DNA from 3 places in the Microbacterium sp. A93 genome. Region 3 is predicted to be linked to each of the others. Evidence: riboswitches for the same ligand, from Rfam matches in the RefSeq annotation. Region 3 holds a riboswitch; each other region holds the start of a gene.
The links. A riboswitch is a leader RNA that binds a small molecule or an ion and turns the genes downstream of it on or off. The one in region 3 is predicted to bind S-adenosylmethionine.
Positions count from the first base shown of each region.

Region 1: linked by a shared signal. The riboswitch ahead of ACSU1G_RS04805 (acyl-CoA dehydrogenase family protein) and the one ahead of ACSU1G_RS21815 (acyl-CoA dehydrogenase family protein) in region 3 are both predicted to bind S-adenosylmethionine.
Region 2: linked by a shared signal. The riboswitch ahead of ACSU1G_RS19735 (O-acetylhomoserine aminocarboxypropyltransferase/cysteine synthase family protein) and the one ahead of ACSU1G_RS21815 (acyl-CoA dehydrogenase family protein) in region 3 are both predicted to bind S-adenosylmethionine.

Region 1 covers NZ_JBPXMT010000002.1:109,794-121,798, forward strand. Annotated here, with positions in the region: gene ACSU1G_RS04790 (ABC transporter substrate-binding protein) at 1-1,220, opposite strand, end outside; gene ACSU1G_RS04795 (LLM class flavin-dependent oxidoreductase) at 1,308-2,705, opposite strand; gene ACSU1G_RS04800 (acyl-CoA dehydrogenase family protein) at 2,766-4,049, opposite strand; gene ACSU1G_RS04805 (acyl-CoA dehydrogenase family protein) at 4,049-5,458, opposite strand; SAM riboswitch class IV at 5,551-5,665, opposite strand; gene ACSU1G_RS04810 (MmcQ/YjbR family DNA-binding protein) at 5,826-6,344, opposite strand; gene ACSU1G_RS04815 (queuosine precursor transporter) at 6,378-7,058, opposite strand; gene ACSU1G_RS04820 (ABC transporter substrate-binding protein) at 7,155-8,153, opposite strand; gene ACSU1G_RS04825 (VOC family protein) at 8,336-9,328, shown strand; gene ACSU1G_RS04830 (hypothetical protein) at 9,438-10,358, shown strand; gene ACSU1G_RS04835 (RraA family protein) at 10,457-11,068, opposite strand; gene ACSU1G_RS04840 (PIG-L deacetylase family protein) at 11,065-11,805, opposite strand; gene ACSU1G_RS04845 (DUF6282 family protein) at 11,845-12,005, opposite strand, start outside.
Region 2 covers NZ_JBPXMT010000008.1:41,354-53,358, forward strand. Annotated here, with positions in the region: gene ACSU1G_RS19690 (YibE/F family protein) at 1-209, opposite strand, end outside; gene ACSU1G_RS19695 (GNAT family N-acetyltransferase) at 209-1,246, opposite strand; gene ACSU1G_RS19700 (glycine--tRNA ligase) at 1,289-2,680, opposite strand; gene ACSU1G_RS19705 (alpha/beta hydrolase) at 2,763-3,962, opposite strand; gene ACSU1G_RS19710 (RNA-binding S4 domain-containing protein) at 4,119-4,406, shown strand; gene ACSU1G_RS19715 (alpha/beta hydrolase) at 4,441-5,163, opposite strand; partial or broken gene ACSU1G_RS19720 (SGNH/GDSL hydrolase family protein) at 5,226-6,082, shown strand; gene ACSU1G_RS19725 (DUF2231 domain-containing protein) at 6,198-6,758, shown strand; gene metX (homoserine O-acetyltransferase MetX) at 7,026-8,147, opposite strand; gene ACSU1G_RS19735 (O-acetylhomoserine aminocarboxypropyltransferase/cysteine synthase family protein) at 8,164-9,522, opposite strand; SAM riboswitch class IV at 9,596-9,710, opposite strand; gene ACSU1G_RS19740 (VOC family protein) at 9,881-10,537, shown strand; gene ACSU1G_RS19745 (CPBP family intramembrane glutamic endopeptidase) at 10,634-11,527, opposite strand; gene zapE (cell division protein ZapE) at 11,589-12,005, shown strand, end outside.
Region 3 covers NZ_JBPXMT010000009.1:123,530-129,152, forward strand. Annotated here, with positions in the region: gene ACSU1G_RS21800 (methionine ABC transporter ATP-binding protein) at 1-1,036, shown strand, start outside; gene ACSU1G_RS21805 (methionine ABC transporter permease) at 1,033-1,731, shown strand; gene ACSU1G_RS21810 (MetQ/NlpA family ABC transporter substrate-binding protein) at 1,761-2,711, shown strand; SAM riboswitch class I at 2,768-2,860, shown strand; gene ACSU1G_RS21815 (acyl-CoA dehydrogenase family protein) at 2,868-4,157, shown strand; gene ACSU1G_RS21820 (sigma-70 family RNA polymerase sigma factor) at 4,336-4,932, shown strand; gene ACSU1G_RS21825 (anti-sigma factor domain-containing protein) at 4,932-5,623, shown strand, end outside.

The DNA of each region.
Region 1 (12,005 bases), on a different contig from region 3:
TAGACCACCTTCGCGGTCAGCCGCTGGCCGTCCCGGGTGCGCGTGCCGTCCGCGTCCCGGCCCGTCCACCCGGCCTCGTCCAGCAGGGCGTTGGCCCGGTCCAGGTCGAAGGGGTACTCGGTGGCGGCGTCCTCGTCATAGTCAGGGGTCGATTGGGACAGGTAGCCGCTGGGCTCGAACGGGACCGTGCCCAGGAACGCCGACTCCACGTTGGCCTGGCGGTCCGTGGCGAGGCTCAGCGCCTGGCGGACCGCCTGGTCCGTGAAGATGCCCTGCTGGGTGTTCAGGTTCACCACCACGGGGCGGCCCGGGGTGATGTACTGCGTGAAGTCGAACTCCTGCCGGGCCTGGGCGATGTTCACGGCGGGCACCTCCCCGATCGCATCCATCTCACCGGAGAGCAGCGAGCCGTAGCGCGAGGTGTTGTCCGGGACGATGTTCCACCGGACGCCGGCCACGTGGGCCGGGCCCTGGTGCCGTGCGTTCTGAGGCGCCCAGTCGTAGTCCTCGTTGCGCTGGAACTCGATGTACTCCCCGCGCCGCCAGTCCTTGACCGTGAAGGGACCGGAGCCGATGGGTTCGGTGCAGTTCTCCTCGGCTGTCCGGGTCTGAAGGGCTGTGGGTGACTGCAGGCCGAAGTAGGACTGGGAGAGGGTCGAGAGGAACGGGGCGAACGGGGCGGAGAGGTGGATCCGGACGGTCTGCCCGTCCACCGCCTCGGAGTGGTCGTAGAACCCGCCCAGGTGAGCCGCCGCCGTGCCGTTGCCGCCGTCCAACCAGTAGTCGAAGTTGTAGGCCACGGCTTCCGCGTCCAGGGGCGTGCCGTCCGTGAACGTGACGTCGTCCCGCAGCTCCAGCGTCCAGACCTTCTGGTCCGCCGAGACCTCCCAGCCGGTCGCGATCCAGGGAACCACCGAGCCGTCCTCCGTGGCGGAGACCAGGTTGTCCAGCACCTGGCGGGCCGTGAAGTTCTCCTGGATCCACCCACCGAAGATGCAGTTGGGCTCCTGCAGGTGGCCGTACTCGATCACCCCGCCCCGGACGGGACCGGCGGAGGACCCGGCTGCGCCGGTCAGGGCGGCGGGTTCTGCTGCGGGGGTGCCCGAGCAGGCGGTCAGGGCCAGTGCCGACGCCGCGGCCAGGGCGAGGCCGGAGACCACGGTGCCGGGCCGGCGTCGTGCCCTGTCTTCGGGCGCGCTCGGGGAGGGTGGGGTGCTCATGGTGGTTCCTTTCACCCCGGGCACAGCGTGACCTCACCCCCGCTGTTGCGAGGCGGCTGGGTCACCCTGTGCCCGGGTGGGGTGGGTTCAGACCCCGGCGGGGACGGATTCCTCGAGGTCGGCGAAGGCCCCGCGGTACTGGGCCGCCGGGTGGGTGTGAGGCAGCCGGTCCCGGCCGAAGAGCTTCTGACGCAGGGTGCCCAGGGTGTATTCGGTCTGGGCCAGGCCGCGCTCACGCAGCACCGGCAGGACCTGGTCCGCGAACTCCTCGAAGGAACCCGGGATGACCCAGTTGATGACGTTGATGCCGTCCACACCGGCCGCCTGCCACTCCTGAAGGTGGTCGGCGATCTGCTCGGGGGTGCCGACGATGCGGTTGTTGCGGTGGCTGCGCCAGGCGATGTCCGCCACCACCGGCTCGCGGTCCGTGATGGCCTTGGACACCCACTCCGAGAAGCCGCGCTGGGTGTTGGTCTCGAGGTCCTTCAACGGGGTCTCCGGCGGGTAGACGCGGCCCTCCGGATCCACCAGCGCGGCATGGGCGAGGTAGCCGTCCACGGAGGCGTACTGCTCGTACTCGGCCAGCTTGCGCTGCGCCTCCTCCTCCGTCTCACCGATGACGAAGCTCAGGCCCTGGAAGAATTTGATGTCCTCCGGGGCGCGGCCGGCCTCCACCGCGCGGCGCCGGGTGTCCTCGATCTGTTGGCGGGCGATCTCCGGATTCGCGGCGATGATGAACACCGCCTCCGCGTTGCGGGCGGCGAAGTCCCGGCCCGAGGCAGAGGACCCGGCCTGGTACAGCAGCGGGGTGCGCTGCGGGGACGGGGGCGGCAGGTGCGGGCCTTCCACCGAGTAGCGCTGGCCCACGTGGTTGATCTTGTGGACCTTGGCCGGGTCCGAGTACCGGGAGCCGTCCCGGTCCTTGACCACCGCGTCCTCGTCCCAGGAGCCCTCCCAGAGCTTGTACGTGACATCCACGTACTCCGCCGCCCAGGCGTAGCGCTCGGCGTGGTCCGTCAGCCGGGGCAGGCCGAAGTTGCGCGAGCCGTTGTCCTGGGTACCGGTCACGATGTTCCAGGCGATGCGGCCGCCCGAGATGTGATCCAGCGTGGACAGCTGCCGGGCGAACTGGAACGGGTGGGACTGGAACACGTTCGAGGTGGTCGCCAGGCCGATGTGCTCGGTGGACACGGCCAGCGCGCCGAGCAACACGGTCGGGTCGTTGGAGGGGATCTGCAGTCCTTCGTTGACGTAGACGGAGTAATCCGCGTCCGCGTCCCCGTAGTGGCCCACCACGTCCGCGAAGAACATGGCGTCGAACTTCGCGGCCTCGAGGGTCTGGGCCAGGTTGATCCACGTGTTGACGTCCGTGAACTCGGTCTGGCCGGCATCCGGGCGGCGCCACTGGCCGTGGTGGATGTGGCTGGTGGTGTTCATGACGAAGGCGTTGAAGTGCAGGGGCTGGGGGCTGTGATGGGTGCTCATGGTCTCTCCTGGAAGTCTTGGTGATTCGGTGATCCGGGCGATCCGGTGATCCGGGTGGTTCTAGGACGCGGCGGGGGCGGAGCCCACACGGTAGGAGCGCTCCGGCCCGGTGCCGTTGACCTCCCAGTCACCGAGCAGCCGGGCCCGGTAGATCAGCGGGTTGTGGTTGGCCAGCACCCGGGCATTGCGCCAGTGCCGGTCCAGCCGTTTCGTCTGGCTCAGGGCGGAGGCCCCGCCCACCTCGAACAGCTGGGTGGCGGCGGCCAGCACGGTCTTCGCGATGACCTGCTGGGCCTGGTAGACGCGGACGTACAGCTCGTCCACGTCCTGCTCCGGCAGCTGTGCGCCCGCCGTCAGCGCGGCCTCCCGCTCGAGGATGCCGCCGAGGGCGGTGACGACGGAGTCGAACGCGGCCCGCGCGCCGAAGGCGGCGGCGGAGAGCTCCCCCACCACCTGCAGCACCTGGGCGTCCTCGCGCGGCAGCTCGGCGGCACCGTGGCTGAAGGAGCGGCGCCGACCGCGCACGTAGTCCGCCCCGTCCCGCACGATCGCCTCGCCGATGCCGGTCAGGGCCGCCAGGTGCAGGAACTGCCAGCTGGCCTGGCCGGTGGCCACGCGGGTGCCGTCATCCAGTCCCCCGGCGTAGACCTCCTCGGCCGCCACCGGGGTGTCCTCGAACACCGTGGTGCCGGAGGCGGTCAGCTGCTGTCCGAAGCCGTCCCAGTCGTCCAGCAGGGTCACCCCCGCCGCGTCCACGGGCACCGTGGCGGCGATCTCCTCGCCCGCGGCGTCCACCGCGGCCACGATGATCCAGTCCGCGTACAGGGTGCCCGTGGAGTAGTACTTGGTCCCGTTCAGCCGCCAGGTCCCGTCCCCATCCTGGACCAGGGTGGTGGTCCCCTGGCCCACGGCGTTGTTGATCTCCGTGACGGCATTCCCGACGACGGCCCCCTCGCCGAGGCGGCGCAGCCACCTCTCCTTCAGGGCCGGGTCCGGGTGACCCAGCACGTTCTCCTGGTTGATCAGGTGCGCCCGCAGCGCCTGGACGAGGTTCGAGTCCGCCGCGGCCAGCTGAAGGATCAGCGGTGCCTGCTCGGCGAAGGTGAGCCCGGCTCCCCCGTACTCCACCGGGACCCGCAGGGCGGTGAACCCGGCCGCTGCCAGGGCCCGGACGGCGCCCCGGTCGATGAGGCGGTCCGCCTCGCGTGGGGCGGCGCTGGCCGCGATCTCGGCGAATACCGGGGCGAGGCGTTCCCGGGCGGCCCGGTAGGCGGCGGAGCCCCAGCCGGTGCCGCGGGAGGTGCCGGCGTCGGTGGTCCGGGTGGTCAGGGTGGTGGCAGTCATCATGCTCCTGGGGTGGTTGCAGTCGAGTTGCGGGCGGTGGAGTGGAACGGCGGGATGGTCCCGTTGAGACGGAAGGCGCCGATGGCCTGGGTGCGGTAGATCAACGGGGTGTGGCTGGCGACGGTGCGGGCGTTGAGCCAGTGCTGGTGCAGCTGCTTCGAGGCGTCCGTGGCCGAGGCCCCGCCGGTCTCGAAGATCTGGTTGGTGGCGTCCAGGATCAGCTCGGACACGACGAGCGAGGCCTCGGACAGGGCGATGTTGGCGCGGGTGTGGGCCTGGACGACCACGGGGTCCTCCAGGTCGGTGTGCCCGCGGACCTGGCGGTAGGACTCCTCCACCACGGCCGCCGCGCCGCGCACGATCTGCCGGGCGGCGGAGACCTTGGCGGAGACGGAGCCGACGACCTGGTGCACCAGCGGGTCCACCGCGGGTGTCTCGGCCGTCGCATGGTCATAGGTCCGACGCCGACCCCTCACGAAGGCGGTGATCTCCCCCACGGCGGTGGTCCCGATGCCGGCCTGGGTGGCTGTCAGCACGATCCACAGCACCGTGTACGCCAGGACGCCGGTGGGCACGTTGAACTCCTGGGTGCGCTGGGCACGTACGGGGACGTGGTCGAACGTGGTGGTGCCGGAGGCGGTGAGCCGTTGACCGAAGCCGTTCCAGTCGTCGATCCGCTGCACGCCGGGATCCCGGGCGTCGACGATCGCGAAGATCGGCCCTGCCTCTTCCTGGTCTGTGTCCTGTCCGGGCCGCACGGAGGAGACCAACAGGTAGTCGGCGAAGATCGCCCCGGTGGAGTAGAACTTGTCCCCGGTGAGCCGGGCGACCTCCGTGGTGCCGGTGGCGGCGGCCGCCTGCACGGTGTCCTGATCGGCGTCGATCCATTGCACGGGGCGCCGGCCCGTGGACGGCGGCAGCTCCACGAGGGCGTTGCCGAAGATCGAGCCCGCGGCCACCTCGGCCAGCCACCACTCGGAGACGGCGCCCTGGGACTCGTTCTCGTGTTGCTCGGTGAACATGAAGTGCCCGTGCAGGGCCTGCGGCAGGTTGGGGTCCGCGGCGGCCAGGTCCACCAGCAGATCGGCGAACTGGGGCAGGCTCGCCCCGATGCCTCCGTACTCGCGGCCCAGCCGGACCCGGGTGAAGCCCGCACCGCGCAGGTACTCGATGGCCGCGAACGCCAGCTCGTGGTCCAACTCGCGCTGGGCGGCCCCCGCCGCGACGGCCGCGAAGACCGGGGCGAAGTGTGCGGCGAGCTGGGCATCGGTGGGTCCGGAGGGTGCGGTGGCCGCGCGCAGCTCCTCGAACGTGGGCAGCTGCCCGGCCGGGCCGGCGTCGGAGCTGGGGTTGGAGGTGGGATTGGTGGTGGGGTGGGTGGTGGTTCCGGTGCTGGTGGTGTCCGGCATGGGGGATCCCTGTCATCCATGGCACACCGGAGACGAGCGGTCCGGAGCATGGCGTCGCCAAGACCCTCAGGTCCGGGAACGCTGTCGCGGTGGTGCCGTACTTGCCCCGCGGCGGTCGCCGGGAGGCCGAATCATCACCTGGAGCACCCCACTACGGGAGAGGGTTGCCGTCCGGCCAGCCAGGGCTTCGCACCGGATCTCGTGATTCCACGGTCAACACTATGGAGGTGGGCGGGGCCGGCCAATCATGACGTCATGAACCGTGGTCCGCCGTCATCTACCCGGCTCGAGGTGCCGGTTCGGCCCCGGCACGGCACCCATTGTCCCTGTATGACGGGGGATGACGCGCCCGATCAGGTCCGGGGCGTCAGGCGTCGAGTGCCCGAACGCAACGGGCAGGGGCCGTGAGCCGGTAGCTGGCCTCGAGCCATTCGGCCACCTCGGCCCACCCCTCCTCCCCGGTCTCGCCCTCCTCCCCCGTCTCGCCCGCCCCGCCCGCGTCCGCTTCCGGGTCCGATTCCGGGTCCAGGAGCGAGAGGTCGAGCGCGAACCACCCCTTCACGCCGAGATAGGCGGGGCGGAAGGCACGGGGGTCCTGCTCCAGGAAGTCGACGTCAGCCGGCTCCGGTTTCACGATCACGGCCCGGGGGTACTGGAGGTAGCCCGCCCAGTCGTCACCGGCCTCCCCGCCGGGCGGAAGTTCCACACCGTCCCGTACGGCCCGCTCCGCCTGAACCGAGGCCCCGTAGTACGCGAAGACCTTGGTGGTGAAGAACGCCGGCCGGCCGTGGGAGACCTTCATCCGGGCCTCGGGGAGGGCCAGCGCCAAGGCGCGGACGCGCTGGAAGTGGAGGTCGCCGTCGTCGTACATCTGGGGGTGGACCATGTCCACCAGTCTCACCGGCCGCGGGACCAGATGTCAGGAGTTGTAGGCGGGTTCTGCCTTCTTGACCCGGCCGATGACCCACATGGTCACCGGGGAGAGGACGATCTCCACGACGGACTTGAAGACGAAGCCCACGAGCACGTAGTTGAGGAAGGTCGGCAGGTCCGTGATGCCGATGACGCCGGCGGCGATGGAGCAGAAGACCAGCGTGTCCAGGAACTCGCCCACCAGGGTGGAGGCGGCGAGCCGGCCGAAGAGCAGCTTCTCCCCGGAGCGCCGCTTCATCCGGACCATCAGCCAGGAGTTGGCGAGCTGGCCGATCAAAAAGCCCAGCAGGGAGGCCAGCACGATCAACGGCACGGGGGTCAGGGTGCGCACGAGTGCGTCCTGGCCGTCGTACCACACGGCACCGGGCAGGGCGATGATGATCCAGAAGCAGGCCGCCGCGAAGATCGAGAGCGCGAAGGTGGTCACGATCGCCCGGCGGGAGGCCTTGAACCCGTAGACCTCGGAGACCACATCCCCCACGATGTAGGCCAGCGGGAAGAGGAAGAAGCCGCCGTCCGTGACGATCGGTCCGAACATGACGCCCTTGGAAGCACCGAGGTTGGACAGGATGAGCACCGCGGCCATGACGGCCGTGAAGATCGCGTACAGGCCGGTGCCGGTGGGGGCGAAACGGGGGGCGGACGGGGCAGGGGCAGCGTGGTTCACGTCAAGTCCTCGGGTGGTGGTTCGCGGGGTTCACGCGCGCCTGCTGCCCCAGGTGGCGTCCGAACAACCCCCTATTCTTCCATACCCCCGGCGGAACTACTGGACGATCATGTCCTTGAGGTCGGGCTCGGCATCGATGAAGTCGTACCTGACGGCGAGCTGGCCGATCGCGTGGAGCTGGTCTTCGCGGATCTCACCACCGAGCTGGTCCAGCTTGAGGGCCATGGCGGCCTCCTCGGGCAGGTTCAGGAACTCCGGCAGCAGCTTCTTGGCCTCGTCGTTGTTCTCCTCCGCGGCCGCCAGCGCCTCCGTGATGGCCTCCTGGAACTGTTCGACCGTCTCGGGGTTCTCCTCGGCGAAGGCGCCGGAGGTGAAGGTGACCATGGTGGGCATGCCCTCGATGGAGTCGCGGAACGAGTAGCCGAGCAGTTCGTTGTCTGAGTCCTCCAGCGCCTTGGTCAGGAAGGGCTCCGGGATCCAGATCGCGTCCGTGTTGCCCTGCTCCAGCTGGGCGGGCATGTCCTGGAAGGGCATCTCGGCGAACTTCACGTCTGCCGGGTCCGAGCCACCCTGTTCCGCCAGATCCATCAGCGTGAGGTCTCCGAGGGTCCGCAGCGCGTTGATGGAGGTGGTCTTGCCGGCCAGGTCACCGTAGTCCTTGATCCCGGCGTCCACGCGGGTGACCACCCCGGAGGTGTCCTCCCCCTCGTCCGCGGAGTTGCAGTACCCGGCCACGATCTTCATGTCCAGGCCTTGGTCCACGGCGGTGAGGACGGACAGGGGATTGCCTACCCCGAAGTCCATCTGCCCGTTGGACACGGCCGGCAGCATGGCGGCGCCAGCATTGGCCAGGGCGATCTCCACCTCGAGGCCGTGCTTCTCGAAGATGCCCTCCTGGATCCCGTATTCCACGGCGATCGACGCCGCCAGGGGAACCAGGCCGACAGTCACCTGCGTCAGCCCACCCTCCGCTGCGGCAGGGCCGCCTGATACCGAGGTGTCCCCGGTGCCGGAGGGCGCTCCCGAGGAGCAGGCGGTCAGGGCCAGGCCGGCAGCGGCGAGAACAGACACGGCGGTGAGATGACGAGGTCTCATGACGACTCCTGCGATTGTGAAATGGGTCACTCATCGAATGAATACCTATGACCGTAGCCATAGCGCGCCAAACTGTCTATAATTTTGTTGACAATCTTGTTCAACATCCGTCCCACCGCATCCCGTTCCATCCTCCGTTCCCTCACCATCCGAGCAGCACCGCGTCTGACAGGAGCACATCCATGACCGAGCGCATCCGCGACATCGCCCACCTCTCCACGGTGGAGCTGTACACCCCGAAGTTCGAGGAGTCCCTCTGGTTCTTCAAGGACCTGCTCGCCATGCGCGAGGTGGGCCGCACCACGGAGAACGGGGCGGAGTCCGCCTACCTGCACTGCTGGGATGACTACGAGTCGTACTCCATCAAGCTCACCTCCAAGGAGCATGCCGGCGTCGGCCGCGTCGCCTGGCGCGCCCAGAGCCCCGAGGCCCTCGAGCGCGTGGTGGCCCGGATCGAGGCCACCGGCCTGGGCGAGGGCTGGGTGGACGGGGAGATGGGTCGCGGCCGCACCTTCCGGTACCGCAACCCGGACCAGCACCTGATGGAGGTCTACTTCGACACCGCCTGGTACGAGGCGGACGACTCGGACCGCCCGGCCCTGAAGAACCAGGCCGCGAAGTTCCCCGGTTTCGGCGCCAACGCCCGCCGCCTGGACCACATCAACTACCTGACCTCGGACATGGCCGCCGTCTGCGAGTTCACCGAGAACGTGATGGGCGGCTACACCACCGAGTTCATCCAGCTCGATGACGGCGACGTGGGCGGCCACTGGTTCACCTTCGGCCAGAAGTCCTATGACATGGTCTACTCCGACGACTGGACGGGCACCCCCGGGCGCCTGCACCACCTCGCCTTCGCCTCGGACACCCGCGAGGACATCCTCAAGGCCGCGGACATCTTCCTGGAGAACGGCGTCTTCATCGAGTACGGCCCCTACAAGCACGCCATCCAGCAGGGCTTCTTCCTCTATGTCTGGGAGCCGGGCGGCAACCGGATCGAGCTGGCCAACCAGGGCTCCCGCCTGATCCTGGCACCGGACTGGAAGCCGATCCCGTGGTCCCAGGGCGAACGCTCCAAGGGCCAGGCCTGGGGCATGAAGACCATCCCGACCTTCCATACCCACGGCACCCCGGTCGTCGAGGACTCGGACGCCACCGCGAACCCGCACGGCTGACCCCTCCCACCCCTCCCCCATCACGGCCGCGCCAGTCGTCGAGAATCGCCGAGCGAATCGACAGGTGGCGCGGCCGTGTTGACTGGTGACGTCCGCGTAGGCTCGGCGCATGCCCCAGAACTTCGGATGGTCCGCCGACGCTCCCCCGCCCCTCGCGGCCTCCCCGTGGTTCGCCGCCGCCTCGGCCGCGGCCATCGGCGGGCTGAGCCTCATCGAGCCCCGCGGCCTGGGCTCCGGTGCCAAGGCCGCCTACCGGATCACGACGGCGGCGCTCACCGGCGCGTACACCGCCGCCACCCTGCCCCCTGGGACGACGGCGGGCATGCCCGCGCGCTACACGGACGGGCCACGTGGGCAGTTCATCCCCCTGGCGACCATCGGGCGCGGCTCCGCCGCGCTGGCTACCGGTGGCCTCGCCCTCGGCCTGGCCGAGCCGCTCGAGGCACTGGACGCCCGTCTCACGGACTGGCTCACCGAGCGCGGGGTGAGCCGACCGCGGTGGTGGCTGGCCGGCGTCGGGGTGGCGATGGTGGCGGCGGGCTGGGCCTCCGATCGGGCTGAGGCCCGCGGCCTGCAGCGCACCGTCTTGCAGCACGCGGGGGCGCCCGGCGAGGACGGCGGCCACGGCCCCGTTGACCCCGCCATCGCGGCCATCCTGGACGCGCTGCTGAAGCCCGGCATCCCCGGGGCCGAGGCCCTGCGGATCCAGCTGGAGACGGTGGAGCAGCAGGATGTGGACGCCGGGTTCATGACGGACGCCTACCTGGTCGTCCACCCTGATACCCCGCGCGTCACCCCGCGCACGCAGGTTTGGCCCGTCAAAGCCCGATTCCAGCGCGGCAATGCGCTGTTCGAGATCGAGCTGCAGATCCATGAGGGCCGGGTGGAATCGCTGTCCCTCATGCTGGCCGACGAGATGTACGGGCCGGACAGCGAGGTCGACCACGTCGCGGCGATCAGCGCCCTCACCGCCTGGCCGGAGACTGAAGAGCTCGAGTTCGTCGCCGAGTCGGCCGATCCCCTGTCCTGACGCCCTGAGCCTCGCGAAACCCATCACGGCCGGGCCAACTGTCGATTCGCTCGGCGATTCTCGACGACTGGCGCGGCCGTGATGCGGGTGGAAGGGAGTCAGAAACCGATCTCGGCGCGCTGCCTCGTCTCGTCGGCGTGCTTCGCCTCGGCCTTGACCAGCACCTCGGCCGCACGCCCCCACGGGACCACCGCGACGCCGTCGTCATCTCCCAGCACCAGGTCACCGGGGTGCACCACCACGGTCCCGACGGCGGCGGCGAGGCCGGCCTGGAACGGTCCGTTGCGATAGGGTCCGGCCGGCGTGGTCCCGCGGGCGAAGACGGGAAAGCGCATCTCCTCGAGGTCCCCGGCGTCCCGGACACTGGCGTCCAGCACGAAGCCGACGCAGCCGCGGGCCATGGCCCGGCCGGCGATCAGCTCGCCGATCAGCGCGCGGTGGGTGGCTGCCTGGCCATTGACCACCAGCACGTCGCCGGATGTCAGGGTGGGGATGACCTCGTGGATGCCGAGGTTGTCCCCACCGGCCACGGTCACCGGCACAGCTCGGCCGGCCATGCGAATCCCGGCGGAGGGCCAGACGGACTGGATGGCGGTGTCCACCACGTTCAGCCGGTCCATGGCGTCGCCGACGTTGGCCACCGGCAGGGCGGCGAAACGCTCGATCAGCTCCGCCTCGGACAGTTCCTTCGGTTCGCTCGGCTCACTCACAGGGTGCCGACCACGTTCGGGACGATGCGCATGAAGGCCTCGGCCTGGCGGATCTCCTTGTTGCCGGTGACCTTGCGGGCGTGGTTGCCGCGGTGCTCGGCGCGCTCGGCGTAGTAACTCTGCAGGTAGGCCTGCGCCTTCATCTCCGCCATGGCGGCCTTCTTCTGCTCGAAGACCGGGGTGATGTCCACGAAGACGGAGGGGATGAAGCCGCACAGCTCGGGCTGGTGGGGCTCGAAGACCAAGAACTCGCTCGGCGGGGCCGTCTTGAACCCGGACTCCACGCCGGCGCCGGAGGTCATCAGGCGGGCCTTCTGGGTCATCTCGTAGGCTACCGGGTGGTCAGGGTTGAAGGGGTCCTTATCCGGGTGGGTCAGCACCACCGTCGGGGCGAAGTCCCGCATCAGCTCGGCCAGACGCTCGATGTCCGAGTGGTCGTTGACCAGCGGGTAGTCGCCCAGGTCGAAGGCCTCGAAGGAGGCGCCCAGGTGCTGCGAGGCGCGCTCGGCCTCACCGTGGCGGATCTTCTTGACGTTCTCCTCGGTCTGGCCCTCTTCCTGCCACAGCACGCCGGACTCGCCGCGCTCACCGTAGGTTAGCGCGACGACCTTAGCCTCGCCCCCAGCCTTCACGAAGGTGGCGATGATGCCGGCCGCACGCCAGACGAAGTCGGCGGAGTGGGCGCCGACCACCAGCAGGCGGCCGGAGGAACGGTCAAGGGCGGGGATGGAGCTCATCGGTGGGGTCCTTTCGGGACAGGGGTGGGGGAAAATCTCTCAGCGCAGGTGCGCCGGGGCATCCGGCAGGGGTTCCGCCCCGGCCAGGTGCCGCGAGTTGTGCACGGTCATCAGCCGGATCTCGGCCTCGGTGTACCCCGCGGCCAGCATCAGGTCGGCCACGATGCCGAGGCCGTCCTCCACGGGCGGGTTGAAGGGCT
Region 2 (12,005 bases), on a different contig from region 3:
GCGGCGATGAGGACCACGGTCAGGGGCACCAGGATCGCGGCCAGCACCACCACCACGCGGCGACGACCGGAGCCGTCCGCGCCGGTCAGCGCCTCATCGGCTCCGGGGCCGGCGGGCAGCCCGTGTCCGTGCCCGGCGTGCCCGTGGCGGCCGTCAGCTGCCGGCGCAGTGGCCTGGGATGGCTCAGGCGGCCGGGGCTGCGGCGGCATCAGGTGGCGTCAGTGGCCCAGATCCGGGTATCCAGCAGGACGCGGGCGTGTCCGCTGGCGAGAAGCCGGTCCAGGACGGGGGCGAGGACGTCCATGGCGTCGTCCACCTCGAGCTGCACCGGGTACTGGGCGGTCAGCAGGGCCAGCAGGGAGACGGCCGCCGTCTGGGCGTCCGCGGCGGCCAGCTCCGGGTTCCACCCGAGCAGCACATCGGTGGGGTCCTCCGAGCGCTCGGGTGTGTAGGAGATGGCGAAGGCGTCGATGCTCCCACCCTGCGCCTTCGGGGCGGACCGCAGGACCACGGCCCCGGAGGCACCGGTGGCCGGCCCGAGCAGCAGCTGCTGGGCCCGTCCCACCGTCATCTCGGCCGGGTCCCAGCCGTGGGTGGCCTGGTAGAACGCGGCCACGGCGCGGGTCAGCTCCACCGACCCGGTCGCCAGGTCCTCCACGGCCAGTCCGGTCCCGTCCAGTTCGGGGGCCTTGATGACCCCGGGCCCGACGGCGATGCGCCGGGATCGCTGCAACGGCGCGAATCCCTGCCCCGCGAGGAAGGCCGCGGCCGGGTGGTCGGCCGGGTTCTCCACCAGGTGCGAGGCGGCGTCTGCCGGGGTCTCGGGCAGCTCCGTGGGGACCACGGCGAAGCGCGTCTTCAGCTCGCCGGTCACCACGGTGCCGGCGGACCGGGCCTCGGCCGTCTCGGCGCGCAGTGCTGCGGTCAGTGCTGTGGCGATCCCGCGACCGCGTTGCTCGCGGGCGGTCTCCGCGTAGAACCAGAGCCGTTGCGGGTGCACCGAGGAGGCGTAGACCACGGCCGCCGCCACGGGGATGCCCTCGTCCTCTGCCACGAGGCAACGGGCCCAGGGCTGCCCCTCGCGGCTCTGCCCCGTGCTCGAGGGCCGGAGCATCGCCCGGTCCTGGTGCTGCTGGGCGTCCGTGGGGTCGCCCCAGAGCTCCAGCAGGCGCAGGTCGTCGCCTTCAGCCCACGGGCGGAAGGTGACGCCCGCTGGAAGCTGCGGGCCGGCGTCGGGAACCGTCATGGTGTTCTCCCCCTACTTCGCATCGCTTCGCATCGCTTCGAGTTACTTCGAGAGCCGCTCGAAGAGCCAGCCGCGCACCTGGTCCAGTGCCACCCGCTCCTGCGCCATGGAGTCGCGTTCGCGGATGGTGACGGCCTGGTCCTCGAGGGAGTCGAAGTCCACGGTGATGCAGAAGGGGGTGCCGATCTCATCCTGGCGGCGGTAACGGCGGCCGATTGCGCCGGCGTCGTCATAGTCGATGTTCCACGCCCCGCGCAGTTCATCGGCCAGGCGTTTGGCGGTGGGCACCAGCTCCTCCTTGCGGGAGAGCGGCAGCACGGCGGCCTTGACCGGGGCCAGCCGCGGGTCCAGGCCGAGCACGGTGCGCACGTCCGTGCCGCCCTTGGTGTTCGGGGCCTCCTCCTCGCGGTAGGAGTCCACCAGGAAGGCCATCATGGCGCGGGTCAGACCGAAGGACGGCTCGATCACGTAGGGGGTGTACCGCTCCCCCGAGGTCTGGTCGAAGTACTGCATCTTGGTGCCCGAGCCCTCGGTGTGGGAGTTCAGGTCGAAGTCCGTGCGGTTGGCGATGCCCATCAGCTCGCCCCATTCGGAACCGGCGAAGCCGAACTTGTACTCCAGGTCGATCGTGGCCTCGGAGTAGTGGGCGCGTTCGCCGTCCGGGACGTCGAAGCGGCGCATGTGCTCCGGGTTGATCCCCAGATCGATGAACCAGTTCCAGCAGGCCTCCACCCAGGTGTCGAAGTGCCCCTTGGCGGCCTCGGGGTGGGTGAAGTACTCGATCTCCATCTGCTCGAACTCGCGGGTGCGGAAGATGAAGTTGCCGGGGGTGATCTCGTTGCGGAAGGCCTTGCCGATCTGCCCGATGCCGAACGGCGGCTTGCGACGGGAGGAGTTGACCACGTTGAGGAAGTTCACGAAGATGCCCTGGGCCGTCTCGGGGCGCAGGTAGTGCAGGCCCTCCTCGTTGTCCACGGGACCCAGGAAGGTCTTCATCAGGCCGGAGAAGTTCTGCGGCTCGGTCCAGGACCCGCGGGTGCCGCAGTCCGGGCAGACGATCTCGTCCATGCCGTCTGCACCGCCCTCGGGTTTGCGGCCCTTCTTCTTCTCGAAGCCCTCGATGAGGTGGTCCTGGCGGTGGCGCTTGTGGCAGGAGGTGCACTCGACCAGCGGGTCGGTGAAGGTGGCCACGTGGCCCGAGGCGTTCCACACGGGCGTGGGCAGGATGATGGCGGAGTCCAGGCCGACCATGTCCTCGCGGCCGCGCACGAAGGTGTTCCACCACTGCGTCTTGATGTTGTCCTTGAGCTCCACGCCCAGGGGACCGTAGTCCCACGCCGAGCGGGAACCGCCGTAGATCTCTCCTGCCTGGAAGACGAAACCGCGTCGCTTCGCGAGGGAGATGACCTGGTCGAGGGTGGTCTTGGGGGCCATGGAGGCATCACATCCGTGTCTGTTACTTCGGCCGCTGGCGGCGGTCGGTGCATTGGGGCTTGCGAAAGGGTACCGGCTCAGTCTAAGGGCCGTGGTGCCCTCGGGTGTCCACGCCCCGCGAGCGCACCCAGGCCGTGAAGGACTCGATGCCCTCCACCACGGCGGCGTTGCGGAAGGAGTGGAAGAGATCGAAGGCGTGCTGGCCGTAGGGCAGTTCCGCGAAGACCACCGGCTCGCGGGAACCCCGGCGCAGGTGCCCGACGGCGGCCCGGGCCGTTTCGATGTGGGCCAGGGAGTCCCGTTGGCCGTGGGCGATGAAGAACGGAGGAACGTCCCGCGCGTCGTGCCCCTGGGCCCCGCCGTCCGATGCCGGGCCACCCACCTCGTAGTATCCGCCGTACCAACCGTAGAGGGCCACGGCCGCCGTCACGGAGGTGTCCGCACCGGGGCAACCGGGCTGGAAGCGGGGTTCGTTCTGGGTCAGAGCCGCGAGCATCGTCAGTTGGGCGCCGGCCGAACCGCCGGCAAGCACCACGGTGGTCGGGTCCGCACCGTACCCTCCGGCGTGTTCGCGTGCCCAGGCCAGGATCCGCTTGACGTCGTCGAGGTGGCCATACAGGTCCGTCTGCGGCCGGAGCCGGTAGTCCGCGCTGATCGTCACCCAACCCTGCGTGGCCAGCCGGAACACCAGCGCCCGGCCCTCGAAGTTCTTCCGACCGGAGGTGAAGGACCCGCCATGCAGATACACCAGCACCGGGGCGCCGGCCGGTTGGTCGGGCTGGTGGTCGCGGCGGTGGAAGAGGTCCAGCCGATGGCGGCGGCCGTCCGGCCCATACGCGAGGTTGCGGTGCGCCCGGACGGTGACCGGACAGAACACGAACGGCATCAGCACGATACGCAGGACCGGGGTCCGGCGCCGCAGGAGCCCGGCAAGCCCGGGGTCGATGTGCTGCCACCAGTCCGGGCCCAGGCCGTCATCGAGCGCCTGGCGCACCACGGGACCGGTCAGGGTGCCCCGCCAGACGATGACCAGCAGGCCGGCGACCAACGCCAGGTTGAGGCCCCAGGCCACGGCATCGGTCGGTGCCACGGGTCCGCCGTCCAGGGCCGGCAGGACGGTGGACAGGACGATGAGCCAGATGAACAGGAAGGGTGCCTCGTTGTAGGCGACGGAGACGGCGAAGCCGAGGCGGGAGAGCCACCCCGGACGGCGGGGCGCCACCAGGGTGAGGGAAACGAGCGCCGCCTGCGCGAGGAACCCGATGAGGAATCCGATGGACATAGCGCCCGCACGGTACCAAGGTCGGAGGGCCCGGAGCGATGTCTCGTCGTCGTTCGGGGTGGGAATGGCGGACGGACAGCTCCTGGCCGGTCCGCGGAGGGTTCCGGCGGTGCCGGGCTGGTGCACCGGCACGGTACTTCGGGCCACAATGGAGTCATGTCCGCACATCCTGCCCCTGAGAACCACGGAAACCACCGTCAAGCCCCCGATGCTCCGGCCGCCCACCCCGCGCCGCTGGAGATCCGCGACGAGGTGATCCGCCTGGGCCAGGCCCTCAAGCTGGCCAGCCTGGTGGAGGACGGGGCGGATGCCCGGGTGGTGATCGAGGCCGGCCTGGTGCAGGTCAACGGCGATCCGGAGACCCGCCGTGGCCGGCAGCTGCGTCACGGTGACGTGATCGAGTTCTCCGGCGAGGCCGTGAAGGTGGTCCCGGCCGGGCGCTGACCCTCGCGTGCGGGCGGCGCTGCCGGGGACCGGGCTATTTCACCGTGTAGTCGAGGAATTCCCCCACGTGCCGCAGCTCCTGCGGCCCGATCCCGTGGCCGATCCCCGCGTAGAGCACCTTGGTCATGTCCACGTGCGCGTTCATCCAGGCGTGGGTGTACTCCACCTTGTCCTGCGTGATGACCGGGTCGGCCTGGTCCCGACCCCAGAAGACCTTCGGCCGGGCGGCCTTGACCGCCTCGTCGTCGAAGAAGCCGGCCAGGGGGCCGGTCCCCGCGCCCACCCCGGCACCTTGGGCGGGGTCCGGGTCGATGGCGAAGCCGGAGAGCCCGACGATGCACGCATAGGCCTCCGGGTCCAGGCGCAGCAGGGAGGTGGCCATGGCCATGCCCATGGAGAAGCCCAGCAGCGAGGTGGACTCGAAGTGCGGCCGCTGCGCCGCGACCCACCACTGCAGGTCCTCGATGGCGGCCCGCACGGCCAGGGGATCCGAACCCATCTGCGCGTTCAGCGGGAACCACGTGTACCCGCCGTGGTCCATGACCAACGGCGCCCGCACGGAGGCGAACGTGAACTTCTCCGGCAGCTCCGGCACGATCCCGAACAGGTCATTCTCGTCCGCACCGTAGCCGTGCAGGATCACCAGCAGGTGCGTGCCCGCGCGCTCGGCCTCGGGCCGGGACCAGCGGACGAACGGCTCGGTGGGCCCAGCCGGGGTGGATGCAGGGGATGGTGCGGGGTTCTGTGGTTCGGTCATGGATCCCAGCGTAGGCGAGGACCGAACTGACCCACGGGTAACCCGGGATCTAGGATCGAGACATGTCTGATGCCGTATCCACACCACACTCGACCGCTGCCCTGCACCCGGTCCACCCCTGGCGCCGCTATGTGGCGCTGGGCGACTCCTTCACGGAGGGCATCGGCGATCCGGACCCGCACCACCCCGGCGCCCACCGCGGATGGGCGGACCGGGTGGCCGAGGAGCTCGCATACCGCGTCCGGGAGGGCGAGGACTTCTCCTACGCCAACCTGGCCATCCGCGGCCGGCTGATCGCGCAGATCGCTGCCGAACAGGCCGGGCCCGCGCTCGACCTCCAGCCCGACCTCATCACCCTGTGCGCCGGCGGCAATGACGTGATCCGTCCGGGCGGGGACCCGGACGGATCACGCTCACCCTGGACGGGCTGGTGGGCCGGCTGGCAGCCAGCGGCGCCACCGTGGTGCTCTTCACGGGCCCGGACATCCGGGACACCCCGATGATGGGGCGGATCCGGGGCAAGGTGGCCATCTACAACGAGAACGTGCACACGGTGGCCCTGCGCCACGATGCCGTGGTGGCAGACCTCTGGGCGCTGCGGGAGCTCACGCGCAAGGAGATGTGGGCGGCAGACCGGCTGCACTTCTCCCCCACCGGTCACCACACCATCGGCGCGATGGTGCTGGAGACGCTCAACGTGCCCCATGACCTGGTGCCCTTCGAGCCCAAACCCGCGGTGCACCAGAGCTGGCGTCAGGCCCGGACCGAGGACGTGCACTGGGCCCGAGAGCACCTCATGCCCTGGGTGCTGCGCCGGTTGCGGCGCCAGTCCTCCGGAGACGGCCTGGCAGCCAAGCGCCCCCTGGCCGAGCCCATGTTCGGTCATCCGATGGTCCAGGGCACCGACCCTGGCGAGTAGAGGACCGGCGGCGGGCACTGCCATGACGCGGGAAGCGGTGGGATAATTTCCAGCGGAGGGAATCGTTTCGAGATGGGGTCTCCGCACTCGAGGTGGGGACCAGGAGGTCATCATCATGCCCCCGACTGCAGATGTCCGGTCCCTCCCGGCAGCGGTCTTGCGGACACTGGGCGAGAGCCCGGTCGCGGACCGTCTGGCCGCAGCCCAGCGGTTCGCCTACGGGCCGATCCTCAGGTGGGTGCGCCACAGTCCCTTCCGCACCGATGTCCTCGGCCACTCCGTACACCCGCCACTCACCGATATCACGCTCGGCAGCTGGATGGGTGCTTCCATCCTCGATCTGGCCGGGGGGAGCCAGTCCCGGCAGGCCGCCACGCTGCTGGTCACGACCGGTGTGCTGGCGGCGGTGCCCACGGCTCTCGCCGGCGCGGCAGACTGGGCGGAGACCAAGGGTCCGGAGCACCGGATCGGTGCCGTCCATGCGCTGGGGACCGATGCCGCGCTCTTCCTGTTCGCGGGCTCCCTCGTGGCGCGCCTCCGGGGGCGCCACGCTTGGGGGGCTGGTCTGGCGGCCGGCGGAAACGCCGTCGCGTCAGCGGCCGGATTCCTCGGCGGACACCTGGCACTGGCCCAGGGCACCGCTCGCCGCACCCGGCCGGCCCCGCTCGAGTCCTGACCGACATCCATCCCGTCCTGCGGCCGGACGGCGTGTTCCTGGTGGTCGTTCTTCAGGCGGGGATCCAGGGCCGGGAGCATGGGCGGGGAACCCGGGCGGGGATCCAGGGCCGGGAGCATGGGCGGGGAACCCGGGCGGGGAACCCGGGCGGGGAACCCGGGCGGGGAACCTGGTGGAGGACATCAACGACCACACTGATCCTGCCCAGCCACAGTGATTATTGCTGTGGCAGGGCAGGATGGGTGTGGCTGGGCAGGATCGGTGTGGCTAGAGCCCCAGGATTCGCGTCATGTCCGCGGCCACCTGGTCCAGATCCGTCAGGAAGCCGTCGTGGCCGATCGGCGAGTCGATCATGTAGACCGGGACCTCGCCGGGCAGCTGCCGCGCCAGCTCCTGGGACTGGCCCGGGAAATACAGGCGGTCCGACTCCACAGCCGCGATGAACGGCGCAGCGGTGATCCGGGCCAGCACCTCGGCCTCGGTGCCACGGCCTCGGGAAACGTCATGGCTCATGAGTGCCTCGGTCAGCACGAGGTAGCTGTTGGCGTCGAAGCGCTTGACGAGCTTGGCCGCCTGGTAGTCCAGGTAGGACTCCACCTGATAGCGCCCCAGCCGCCGCAGCGACTGCCCGAAGGGGTCCTCCTCGGCCTGGGCGCCGCGGCCGAAGCGGCCGTCCATGTCCGGTTGGGACCGGTAGGTGATGTGCGCGATCTTGCGGGCGATGCCCAGGCCGCCGTCCGGCGTCGGGCCCGGGTAGTAGTCCCCGCCGCGGAAGTTGGCGTCCAGCGTGATGGACTGGATCTGGGCCTGGGCGAAGGCGATCTGCTCGGCGGTGGAGTGCGCGCCGCAGGCGATGACGGCCATGCCGGCCACGCGCTCCGGGTAGGTGGCGGCCCACTCCAGGGCGCGGGCCCCGCCCATGGAGCCGCCGACCACGGCCTGCCAGCGGTGGATGCCCAGGGCGTCGGCCAACCGGGCCTCGGCGTGCACCGAGTCACGGATGGTGGTGAACGGGAACCGCGAACCCCACGGGGTCCCGTCCGGGTCCAGCGACGACGGGCCGGTGGTCCCGTAGCAGCCGCCCACGATGTTGGGGGCCACCACGAACCACCGGTCCGTGTCGATGGCGCAGCCGGGCCCGACGATGCCCTCCCACCAGCCCTCCTCCGGGAGGGCGTCGGAGGAGGCCACGTGCGTGGATCCCGTCAGGGCGTGCAGCACCAGCACGGCGTTCGAGCCCGTGGCATTGAGCGTGCCCCATGTCTCGTAGGCCAGTTCCACCTCGGGCAGGTGGCCGCCGGTCTCGAAGTCCAGGGCACCGATGCGCTGGGTGTGCAGGCCCCCCTCGGGGAGGGCCGTGGCCGCGTGCTGGGCGGTGATGGCGGTCATGCTGTCGACTCCGTCCCTAGGCACTCACGTCGGCAGCGGCGAAGCCGTTGTCGAGGTCGGCGAGGATGTCCTCGATGCTCTCCACGCCCACGGACAGCCGCACCAGGCCGGGCGTGACGCCGGCGGCGCGCTGCTCGGCCTCGTTCAGCTGGGAGTGCGTGGTGGAGGCGGGGTGGATGACCAGCGAGCGGACGTCGCCGATGTTGGCCACGTGATGGTGCAGGCTCAGCGCGTCCACGAACCGGGCGCCGGCCTCGCGGCCGCCGACGATTTCGAACGACACGAACCCGGCGGGGCCGGCGGGTAGGTACTGCTGGGCCCGCTCATACCAAGGGCTGGAGGGCAGGCCCGGGAAGATCACGGACTCGACCAGGGCGTGGCCGTCCAGGTACTCGGCCACCCGGCGGGCGTTGGACACATGTCGCTCCATGCGCAGGGAGAGCGTCTCCAGGCCCAGGTTCAGCAGGAACGCGTTGAAGGGGCTGATGGCACTGCCGAAGTCCCGCAGCAGCTGCACGCGGGCCTTGAGCACGAAGGCGAGGTTGGCCCCGAGGATGCCGTCCACACCGAGGTCCCGGGCGAAGACGATGCCGTTGTAGGACTCGTCCGGGGTGTTGAACCCGGGGAACTTCTCCGGCTGCGTGGCGAAGTCGAAGGTGCCGCCGTCCACGATCACCCCGGCCATGGCCGCGGCGTGACCGCCGAGGTACTTGGTGGCCGAGTGCACCACGATGTCCGCGCCGTGCTCGATGGGACGCAGCAGGTACGGGGTGGCCAGGGTGTTGTCCACGATCAACGGCAACCCGGCCGCGTGGGCCACGTCCGCGATGGCGCGGATGTCCAGCACGTCCCCGCGCGGGTTGCCCAGGGTCTCGCCGAACAGGGCCTTGGTGTTGTCCCGGATGGCGCCCTTCCACTCGTCCAGGTTGTCCGGGTCCTGCACGAACGTGGTGGTGACTCCGATCCTGGCCAGGGTGTGTTTGAAGAGGTTCTGGGTTCCGCCGTAGAGGGAGGCGGAGACCACGAGGTGGTCCCCGGCGCCGGCCACGTTGAGGATGGACACGGTGGTGGCCGCCTGGCCCGAGGCGAGCAGCAGGGCGCCCACGCCGCCCTCGAGTGCGGCGATCTTGCCCTCCACCGCCTCCTGGGTCGGGTTGCCGATGCGCGTGTAGATGGGGCCCAGATCCTTCAGCGCGAAGCGGTCCGCCGCGACCTCGGCGGACGGGAAGTCGAAGGAGTTGGACTGGATGATCGGCAGCACGGTGGCGCCGTAGGGGTTCTCCTGCGGGATGCCGGCGTGGATCTGCCGGGTCTCGAAGCCCCAGGCGCTGGCATCGGTGGCGTCCGTGGCCGGGGTGGTGGGGGTGTCAGTCAAGTGACGGCTCCTGTCAATCCAGGGCCACCCGCGGGTGCCAGCGGGCGTGATCCGTCAACCCGCTGCGCCGAGGTGGCCGCGCTTGCAGATGCCGGTCGGCACCTGCCTGGTCCTCACCCGGGGCACCCCACCGCGAGCTGGAGGGTTGCCGGCCAGCAAGCCGGGGCTTGATGCTGGCACTCATGACCTCAATCCAGTGTGCCAGATCGGCCCGGACGATTCATCCCCCTACGTCGCAGAGCGACATCAGGGCGACATCAGGGCGACTCGGGGATGAAACCAGGCCAGGGCTGTGAGGTGCGCCACGTTTCAAGTGAGGTTAACCTAACCTGTCCGAGGCCTAAGAAAGTGCGACGATATGCACATGATGCGCTTGGATCACGTCTCGTACGCCGTTGGACCCGAAGAAGGCCTTGCCGCCACGGTGGCCCGTCTCGCCGATGCCCTGGGCATCGAGCGGGTCAAGGGCGGTGTACACCCCCGCTTCGGCACCCGCAACGCGATCTTCCCGCTGCGCAACCGCCAGTACCTCGAGGTCGTTGAGGTCCTGGACCACCCCTCCTCCGTGAAGGCCCCGTTCGGTCAGGCCGTCCGCGCCCGCTCCGAGATGGGCGGCGGCTGGATGGGCTGGTGCGTGGCGGTGGATGACCTCGCCCCGTTCGAGGAACGCCTAGAGCGCCAGTCCGTGCCCGGCAACCGGAAGTTCCCGGACGGCCGCGAGCTGACCTGGCGCCAGATCGGCATCAAGGGTCTCATCGCGGATCCGCAGGTGCCCTACCTGTTGCGCTGGGATGACCACACTGAGGAACTGCACCCCTCCCAGGCCGCCGAGCCCCAGGCCGAGCTGTCCTCGATCACCATCGCCGGCTCCCGGGACCGCGTCCGCGATTGGCTGGGCATGTCCGATCCGGAGGAGATGGTCGGGGACCTCAACGTGGTCTTCGAATCCCCCTCCGGCACCCCGGGCCTGCTCGAGGTCACCTTCGAGACCCCCCAGGGCACCGTCACGCTCTAAAAACCTTTCGTTTTCAGTCGAGTCGGGGGGGGGGGGGGGGGGGGGGGAAAAAACCCCCCCCCCCCGACTCGACTGAAAGCCGGGGGTGAGAACGGATCAGGTCCCGAACAGGCCGGCCGCCGCCAGGAGCGGGTAGGCCACGAATCCTGCGGCGTCCAGCAGGAAGTGCGCCACCACCAGCGGCATCACCCGCCGGTACCTGAGGTAGAACGCCCCGAAGACCAGCCCCATCAGCAGGTTGCCGATACCCGGCCCCACCCCCTGATACAGGTGGTACGCGCCGCGCAGCACCGCACAGAGCACCACCACGGCGGTGGGATTCAGGGGAACGACGGCGCCACTCACCCAGCTGCGCAGCCCACCTTTCGCTCCGGTCGGGTCGACGGATGTACTGACGGGCAGGACCGGCTGCGCCCCGGCCCGCAGCTGCTGCAGGTAGCCGAGCCGGTCGAACAGCCAGGCCACCACGATCACCTCCTCCAGCAGTCCGTGGCGCAGCGCGGAGAACAGCAGCACCGGGGTGGTCCACCAGTACTCGTTCAGCGCACTGCCGACGATCGCCGTGGTGAGCCCCGCGGCCCGGCCGGCCGCGTAGACGGCCACGGTGCCCAGGCCCATGGCGAGGAACAACCCGATCCCCCACGCCGCGTCCCGGCCCGGACGCCGGAAGTCCAGGCCGAAGGCACGGAACGGGTCGCGCCCACGGATCCACACCAGGTGCAGCACCAGCAGCACCGGCACCAGGGCGAAGCCGATGTCCAGCAGCTGATAGGTCAGGTCGAAGAACTGCCGGTCATCCAGCGCCGGGTTCAGGGTGGTGGTCTGTCCGGACAGGGGCGCCTGCGTCCACTTGTCGATCAGGTTGACGAGCGCGTAGACGGCCGAGCGGCCCAGGGACAGCGCCAGCACGATCACGATCTCCCAGCGGACGGTGCGGGCCGAGGGCGGGACGGTCTGGGCGGGCGGGGATGGCCGGGCGGTGGTGGTCACCGCACCAGTGTAGGAACCCCTGCTGGCCGGCAACCCCACCCGGCCGCGCTAGCGTGGATCCATGACCTCCGCCCCGAGCCCCGACGACGTCGCCACCGCCCGGGCGGGCGGTGGCCACGGAGGCCTCGTGGCGCGCCGGGCCCATCCGGTGAGCGGCCGGCGCAGGGCCCGGGATCCGTGGCCGCGGCTGCGGGAGGCGGTGCTGCTGGAGGCGCTCCAGGCCGGAGGGAAGGTGCTGGACGCGGGCCAGCGGCAGACCGTGCGGCTGCTGACCGGAGGATCCGGCACGGTGGGCCGCGGGGTGTACCTGCACGGCGGGGTCGGGCGGGGCAAGACCTGGATCGCCGGCCAGTTCTTCAACGCCCTCGAGGTGCCGAAGATCCGGCTGCACATGCACGCGCTGCTGGGCCAGGTGAACCAGGTGGTGGCCACGGCCCAGGCCGGGACCCCGATCGGGATCGACGACGCGGTGCAGCAC
Region 3 (5,623 bases):
GGTGCCGGAAGGCTCCATCACCGCCGTGGTCGGGCCCTCCGGGGCCGGCAAGACGACCCTCTCGCACTGCATCTCCCTCCTGGAGAAGCCGACCCGCGGCGAGATCCTGGTGGACGGCAGCGACCTGTCCCGGCTGCGGGGCCATCAGCTGCGCTCCGCCCGCCGCGCCATCGGCACGATCTTCCAGCACTCCGCCCTGTTGCGCCGTATCACCGTGGCCGAGAACGTGGCCCTGCCGCTGCGCAACCTCGGGGTGGTCCACCACGAGATGCAGGACCGGGTGGCCGGGCTGCTGGACCGCGTCGGACTGCTGCACAAGGCTGACGCCTACCCCGGTCAGCTCTCCGGCGGGCAGAGGCAACGGGTGGGCATCGCCCGGGCGCTGGCCCTGCGGCCCCGGATCCTGCTCTCGGACGAGTCCACCTCGGGCCTGGACCCGGACACCACCGCGCAGATCCTGTCCCTGCTCGCTGACCTGCGCGCCGACCTGGGCCTGTCCATCATCCTCATCACCCATGAGATGGACGTGGTCCGGCACGTCGCCGACCAGGTGGCTTCCCTGTCCCACGGCCGGCTCGCGGAGTACGGCTCCCTGCCGTCCCTCGTGGCCGACCAGGACTCGACCGTCGGCGGACAGCTGCTGCCGATCGCCGCGCTGCCGCTGCCGCCCGGCTTCGACACCGCCCTGGACCTGGCTTACCGGGACGGGGACGTGGACCCCGAATGGTTCACCCGCGTGGCGGTAGACCAGCAGATCCGCCTGGCCCTGCTCGGCGGCACCGTCGAGGCCCGCGGCGCGACCGCCCTGGGTCGGGCCGTCGTCGGGGTCCGCGCCGAGCAGGCCCGGCGCGCCATCGGCGCGCTGAACGAACTCGGGCTCAGCGCCCGCGTGAGGAACGACGCCGGCCGGTCCGGTCCCGCCGGGACCGGCGCCACCGCGGGCACAGGCCAAGGCGCGGGTGCAGGCCAGGCCGGGTCGCCGCCGTCGGGCACCCGCCGGGTACCGGCCGGCACGACGGTGGGGGCGACGGCATGAGCGCGACCGCGGACACCTCACAGCCCCTGCTCTCCGACACCCCGCTGTCCGAGCTGCCTGCCCTGTTGCTGCCGGCCTACGGGGAGACCTGGGCCATGGTGGGCATCGTCATGGTGCTGGTCGTGGCGATCGGCGGCGCCACCGGCGTGCTGCTGTACAACACGAGCCCACGCGGGCTGTTCCCGCAGGAGCGGGCCTACGGAGTGCTCAGCTGGGCCGTCAACATGGGCCGGTCATTGCCGTTCCTCGTGCTGATGGCGGCCATCATCCCGCTGACCCGGTGGATCACCGGCACCACCCTGGGCATCGCCGCGGCCGTGGTGCCCATGACGATCGCCGGCATCCCGTTCTTCGCCCGGTTGGTCCAGAACACCCTGAACGACCTGCCGCGGGAGAACATGGCCGTGGGTCTCGTGACGGGGTCATCCCCAGTGCAGATCATCCGCCAGACGCAACTGCGCGAGGCCCTGCCCGGCCTGGCCTCCGCCATCACCCTGAACACCATCTCAATGATCGAGTACTCGGCCATTGCCGGGACCATCGGTGCGGGCGGCATCGGCTTCCTCGCCGTGACCTACGGCTACCAGCGCTTCGACATGACCGTCATGCTCGGCACGATCGTCCTGCTCATCATCACCGTCCAGCTCGTCCAGTTCGTCGGCGACCGGATCGCCCGTTCACTGACCCGGCCCTGAGCGGCCCCACCCCTGTTGAAGGACCTCCTATGAACCCCGAGAAGAAGGCCCCGGCGACCACCGGGGAGCATACGACGGCCGGACACGATCACGGCTTCACCCTGCGGAAGTCCCGCTCCGTGCTGCCTTGGTCGCTGGCGGCCATCGCCACGGTGGTCGCCTTGGCCCTGGGTCTAGTGGTGATCCAGCAGTCCAACCGCCCGGCCGTGGCCGCCGGCGGCGAGGCTGAGATCACCCGGCCGCTGAAGGTGCACTACGAACCGGCCATGGCCGGGGAGGAGAGCCTGGTCGAGTTCGTGGCCGAGGAGATCGCCCCTGACTACGGCGTCGAGATCGAGGCGGTGGGCATCGCGGACGCGGTCCAGGCCAACCGGGCCGTGGCGGAGGGGCAGGTGGACGCCACGATCTTCGAGCACCAGTGGTACATGAAACAGGTGGCGGAGGGCAACGACTTCGACCTGTCCACCACGGTGGAGATCTACCAGTGGGCCTTCGGCTTGTACTCCACCCGGTATGACGCCGTGGAGGACCTACCGGACGGCGCCACCGTGGCCGTGCCCACAGACCTGGCCAACCAGGGCCAGGCGCTGTGGCTGCTGGAGCGCGAGGGCCTGATCGGGCTGGACTCGGACATCGAACCGCGCACCGCTCAGCTCAAGGACGTGGTGGAGAATCCACGCCGTTTCGACTTCACCGAGATCGACCTGCTGTCCATGGCTCGGACCCTGGACTCAGTGGACGCCGCCCTCGGCTACACCAACATCTTCGACGCCGGCAAGATCGGTCGGGACCAAGGCATCCTATTCCCGGACCCGCCCCGGACCTATGCCTCCTGGCTGATCGTGGGGACCGATTTCAAGGACACCCCGGAGACCCGCAAACTCGTCGAGGTCTTCTCCGACCCTCGCTTCGAGGAGTACCTCAAGACCACGGACAACCCGCTGGTCGCCGGCGTCCTGACCCCGGTCTCCGAACAGTAATCACCCGCCCGGACCGGGTTGGAAACCACCGAACCCCTGTGGTCTGATGGAGGGGACCACCATCCAGAGCGGCCGAGAGATCTGGCTCGTCGACGCCGCAGCAACCCGCCCGTCAGGGGCCAGGGTGCTACCGCCAGGACCGATGGAGCCTTTCTCATGACGACCTTGCCGTCCCGCTACACCGCCCTGTCCGCCCGCTTCGCCCCGGCTTTCGCCGAGGTGGCGCAGGGGGAACTGGCCCGGGAGGCCGGCCGCCACCTTCCCTTCGCCGCTTTCGAGCAACTCCGGGAGCAGGGCCTGGGCGCCCTCAGCGTCCCGGAGTCCGCCGGGGGATTAGGGGCGGGCCAGGAGGACACCTACCGGCTGCTGATGGACCTGGCCGCCGTGGACGCCAACACCGCCCACCTGGTGCGCAGCCATCTCAGCTTCGTCCAGCACGTCCTCGCCCAACCCGATCCCGCCGCGAGGGACCGCTGGCTGGGGCGGATCGCCGCCGGGGAGGTGGCCGGCAGCGCCCTGTCCGAGGGGCGCGGCGCAGCACTGGGGGACGTCGGCACCACGGTCTCCCAGGACGAGACCGGACAGCTGCTGATCAGCGGCAGCAAGTACTACACCACCGGCAGCATCTTCTCCACGTGGGCCCTGGCCACGGCCCGGCTGGACCCGGGTCTTTCCCGCGCCCGCCGCCGCCAGCACGCCGGGTTCGCGCTCGCCGTGGTGCGCGTGCGCCAGCCACGGGTCACCGTCAAGGACGACTGGGACGGCTTCGGCCAGCGGCTCACCGGGACCGGGACCATGGAATTCTCCGGGGCGGGTGTCGAGGACCTGCTGGTGGTCCCCCCGGAGGACGGTGCGGTGCCGCTGCACCACGAGTCCACGCTGATGGCCCTGCTCGCCGGGATCGGGCGGGCCGCGCTGCGGGACGGGGTGGAGCAGACCCGGCTGCGCCGGCGCTCGCCGAACACCGGAGGGGGCCTGACCCCGCGCGATGACGACCAGCTGCTGGGGATCGTCGGCGAGATGTCCGCGCAGCAGGCGGCCGCCGAGGAACTCGTGCGGGCCGCGGGACGGGACCTGGACGCCGCGCTCGCGCTGGCGGAGGGCGCGCTGGAAGGGGCCGGGGCCGGCGTCGGGAATCTGAAGGGCAAGAAGGCGGAGCACGACGGCGGCGCGGCGGCCGAGGCGATGTACCGCGCCGCCCTGACGGCGCACCGGGCGCATGTGGTGGTGCCGCGGCTGGTCCTGGACACCTGTACCCGCATCTTCGACACGCTCGGCGCCTCCGCCACCAGCACGGACCTGCGGCTGGACCGGCACTGGCGCAACGCCCGGACCGTCGCGAGCCATGACCCGGCGGCCTTCATGGCCCGGATGGTCGGTGACTGGGAGGTCAACGGGACCCGCCCCGTCCCCTACCTGTCCACCGGGACCGCCGAGGCGTCCTGATCCCCGGGCTGCTCTCCCGGCACACCAGCCGGCACACCAGCCGGCACACCAGCCGGCACACCGAAGGAGATGCGGCTCGGACCCATCCGCGGCGGCCGCGGCTCCGAACACTGGATATCCCGCCGGATCCGGCGCGGGGCAGACACGGACAGGAGGCAGCGCCACTTAGGCTGAGGTGATGACGAGCGAGGCAGGGCCCACCGCCGGGCAACGCGGGCCCCAGGAGCGGGACCGCCACCTCGCGGGCCTGGTGCAGCGCAGCGCGTCCGGTGACCACGAGGCCTTCGCCGCGTTCTACGACGACGTGGCACCGGTGGCCTACGGGCTGGCCCGCAAGGTGGTGCGTGACGCGGACCTGGCCGCCGACGTCACCCAGGAGGCACTCATGGACGTGTGGCGCTCCGCGGACCGCTTCGACGCCGCGCGCGGCTCGGTGATCGGCTGGGTCTGCTCCATCACCCACCGGCGGGCGGTGGACCTGATCCGGTCCACCCAGGCCAGCCGGGACCGCGAGCAGCGGGCCGGGGTGGCCGCGTTCGACCGCGCCCATGATGACGTCGCCGAGCGGAACGAGGCCGTGGAGGACCGGGATCGCGTGAACGAGTGCCTCGGCACACTCACCGAGCTGGAGTACGAGGCCGTGACCGCGGCCTACTACGGCGGGCAGACCTACCGGGAGGTCGCCGAAGGCCTGGGCGCCAAACTGGCCACCGTGAAATCCCGGATGCGCAGCGCGCTGCAACGACTACAGGACTGTTTGGGGGTGGGTGCTTGATGAACCGCGATGGACACCGTGACGGGATCGATGGCGGGCAAGACGGCGGGATCGGCGGCGGGCCGGATGACGCGCTGCTCGCCGCCTGGGCGCTGGACGCCGTGGACGATCAGGAACGGCGTGACCTCGAACGGCGGCTGGAGGCCGACCCGGAGCTGCGGGCCCGCGCCGATGCCCTGAGCGGCACGGTCGCCCGGCTGGCCGCCAGCACGCCCGCCCGGCCCCCGGCCGGGTTGCGGGACCGCGTCCTGAGCGCCGCGGCCGGCACGGAACAGGACCCCGGCCCCGAGCGCTCCCGTCCCGCCGATCTGGACCGGCACCGCGCCCGACGCCGACCCGACCGGCGCCGCTGGTGGGTGACGGTGGCCTCGGCGGCCGCAGCGGCCGCCGTCGCCGTGGGCCTGTTGGTGACGCAGCCCTGGGTCGAGGCGCCCGGGATCTCCGAGGGCGAGCAGCTGACCGCCCTCGAACAGGTCCTGCAGGTGGACGGGGCACAACGCCTCGAGTCCGCCGTCACCGGAGGCGGAGCGGCGGAGGCCGCCATGGCACCCAACGGTGAGGCCGTGCTGGCCGTGCGGGACCTGCCGGATCCCGCCGACGGGCACGACTACCAGCTGTGGACCATCCAGGGTGAGCAGCCGCCCCAGCCGGCGGGACTGCTTCAGGTCCAGGGCGGCCGCGCCCTGGTCAG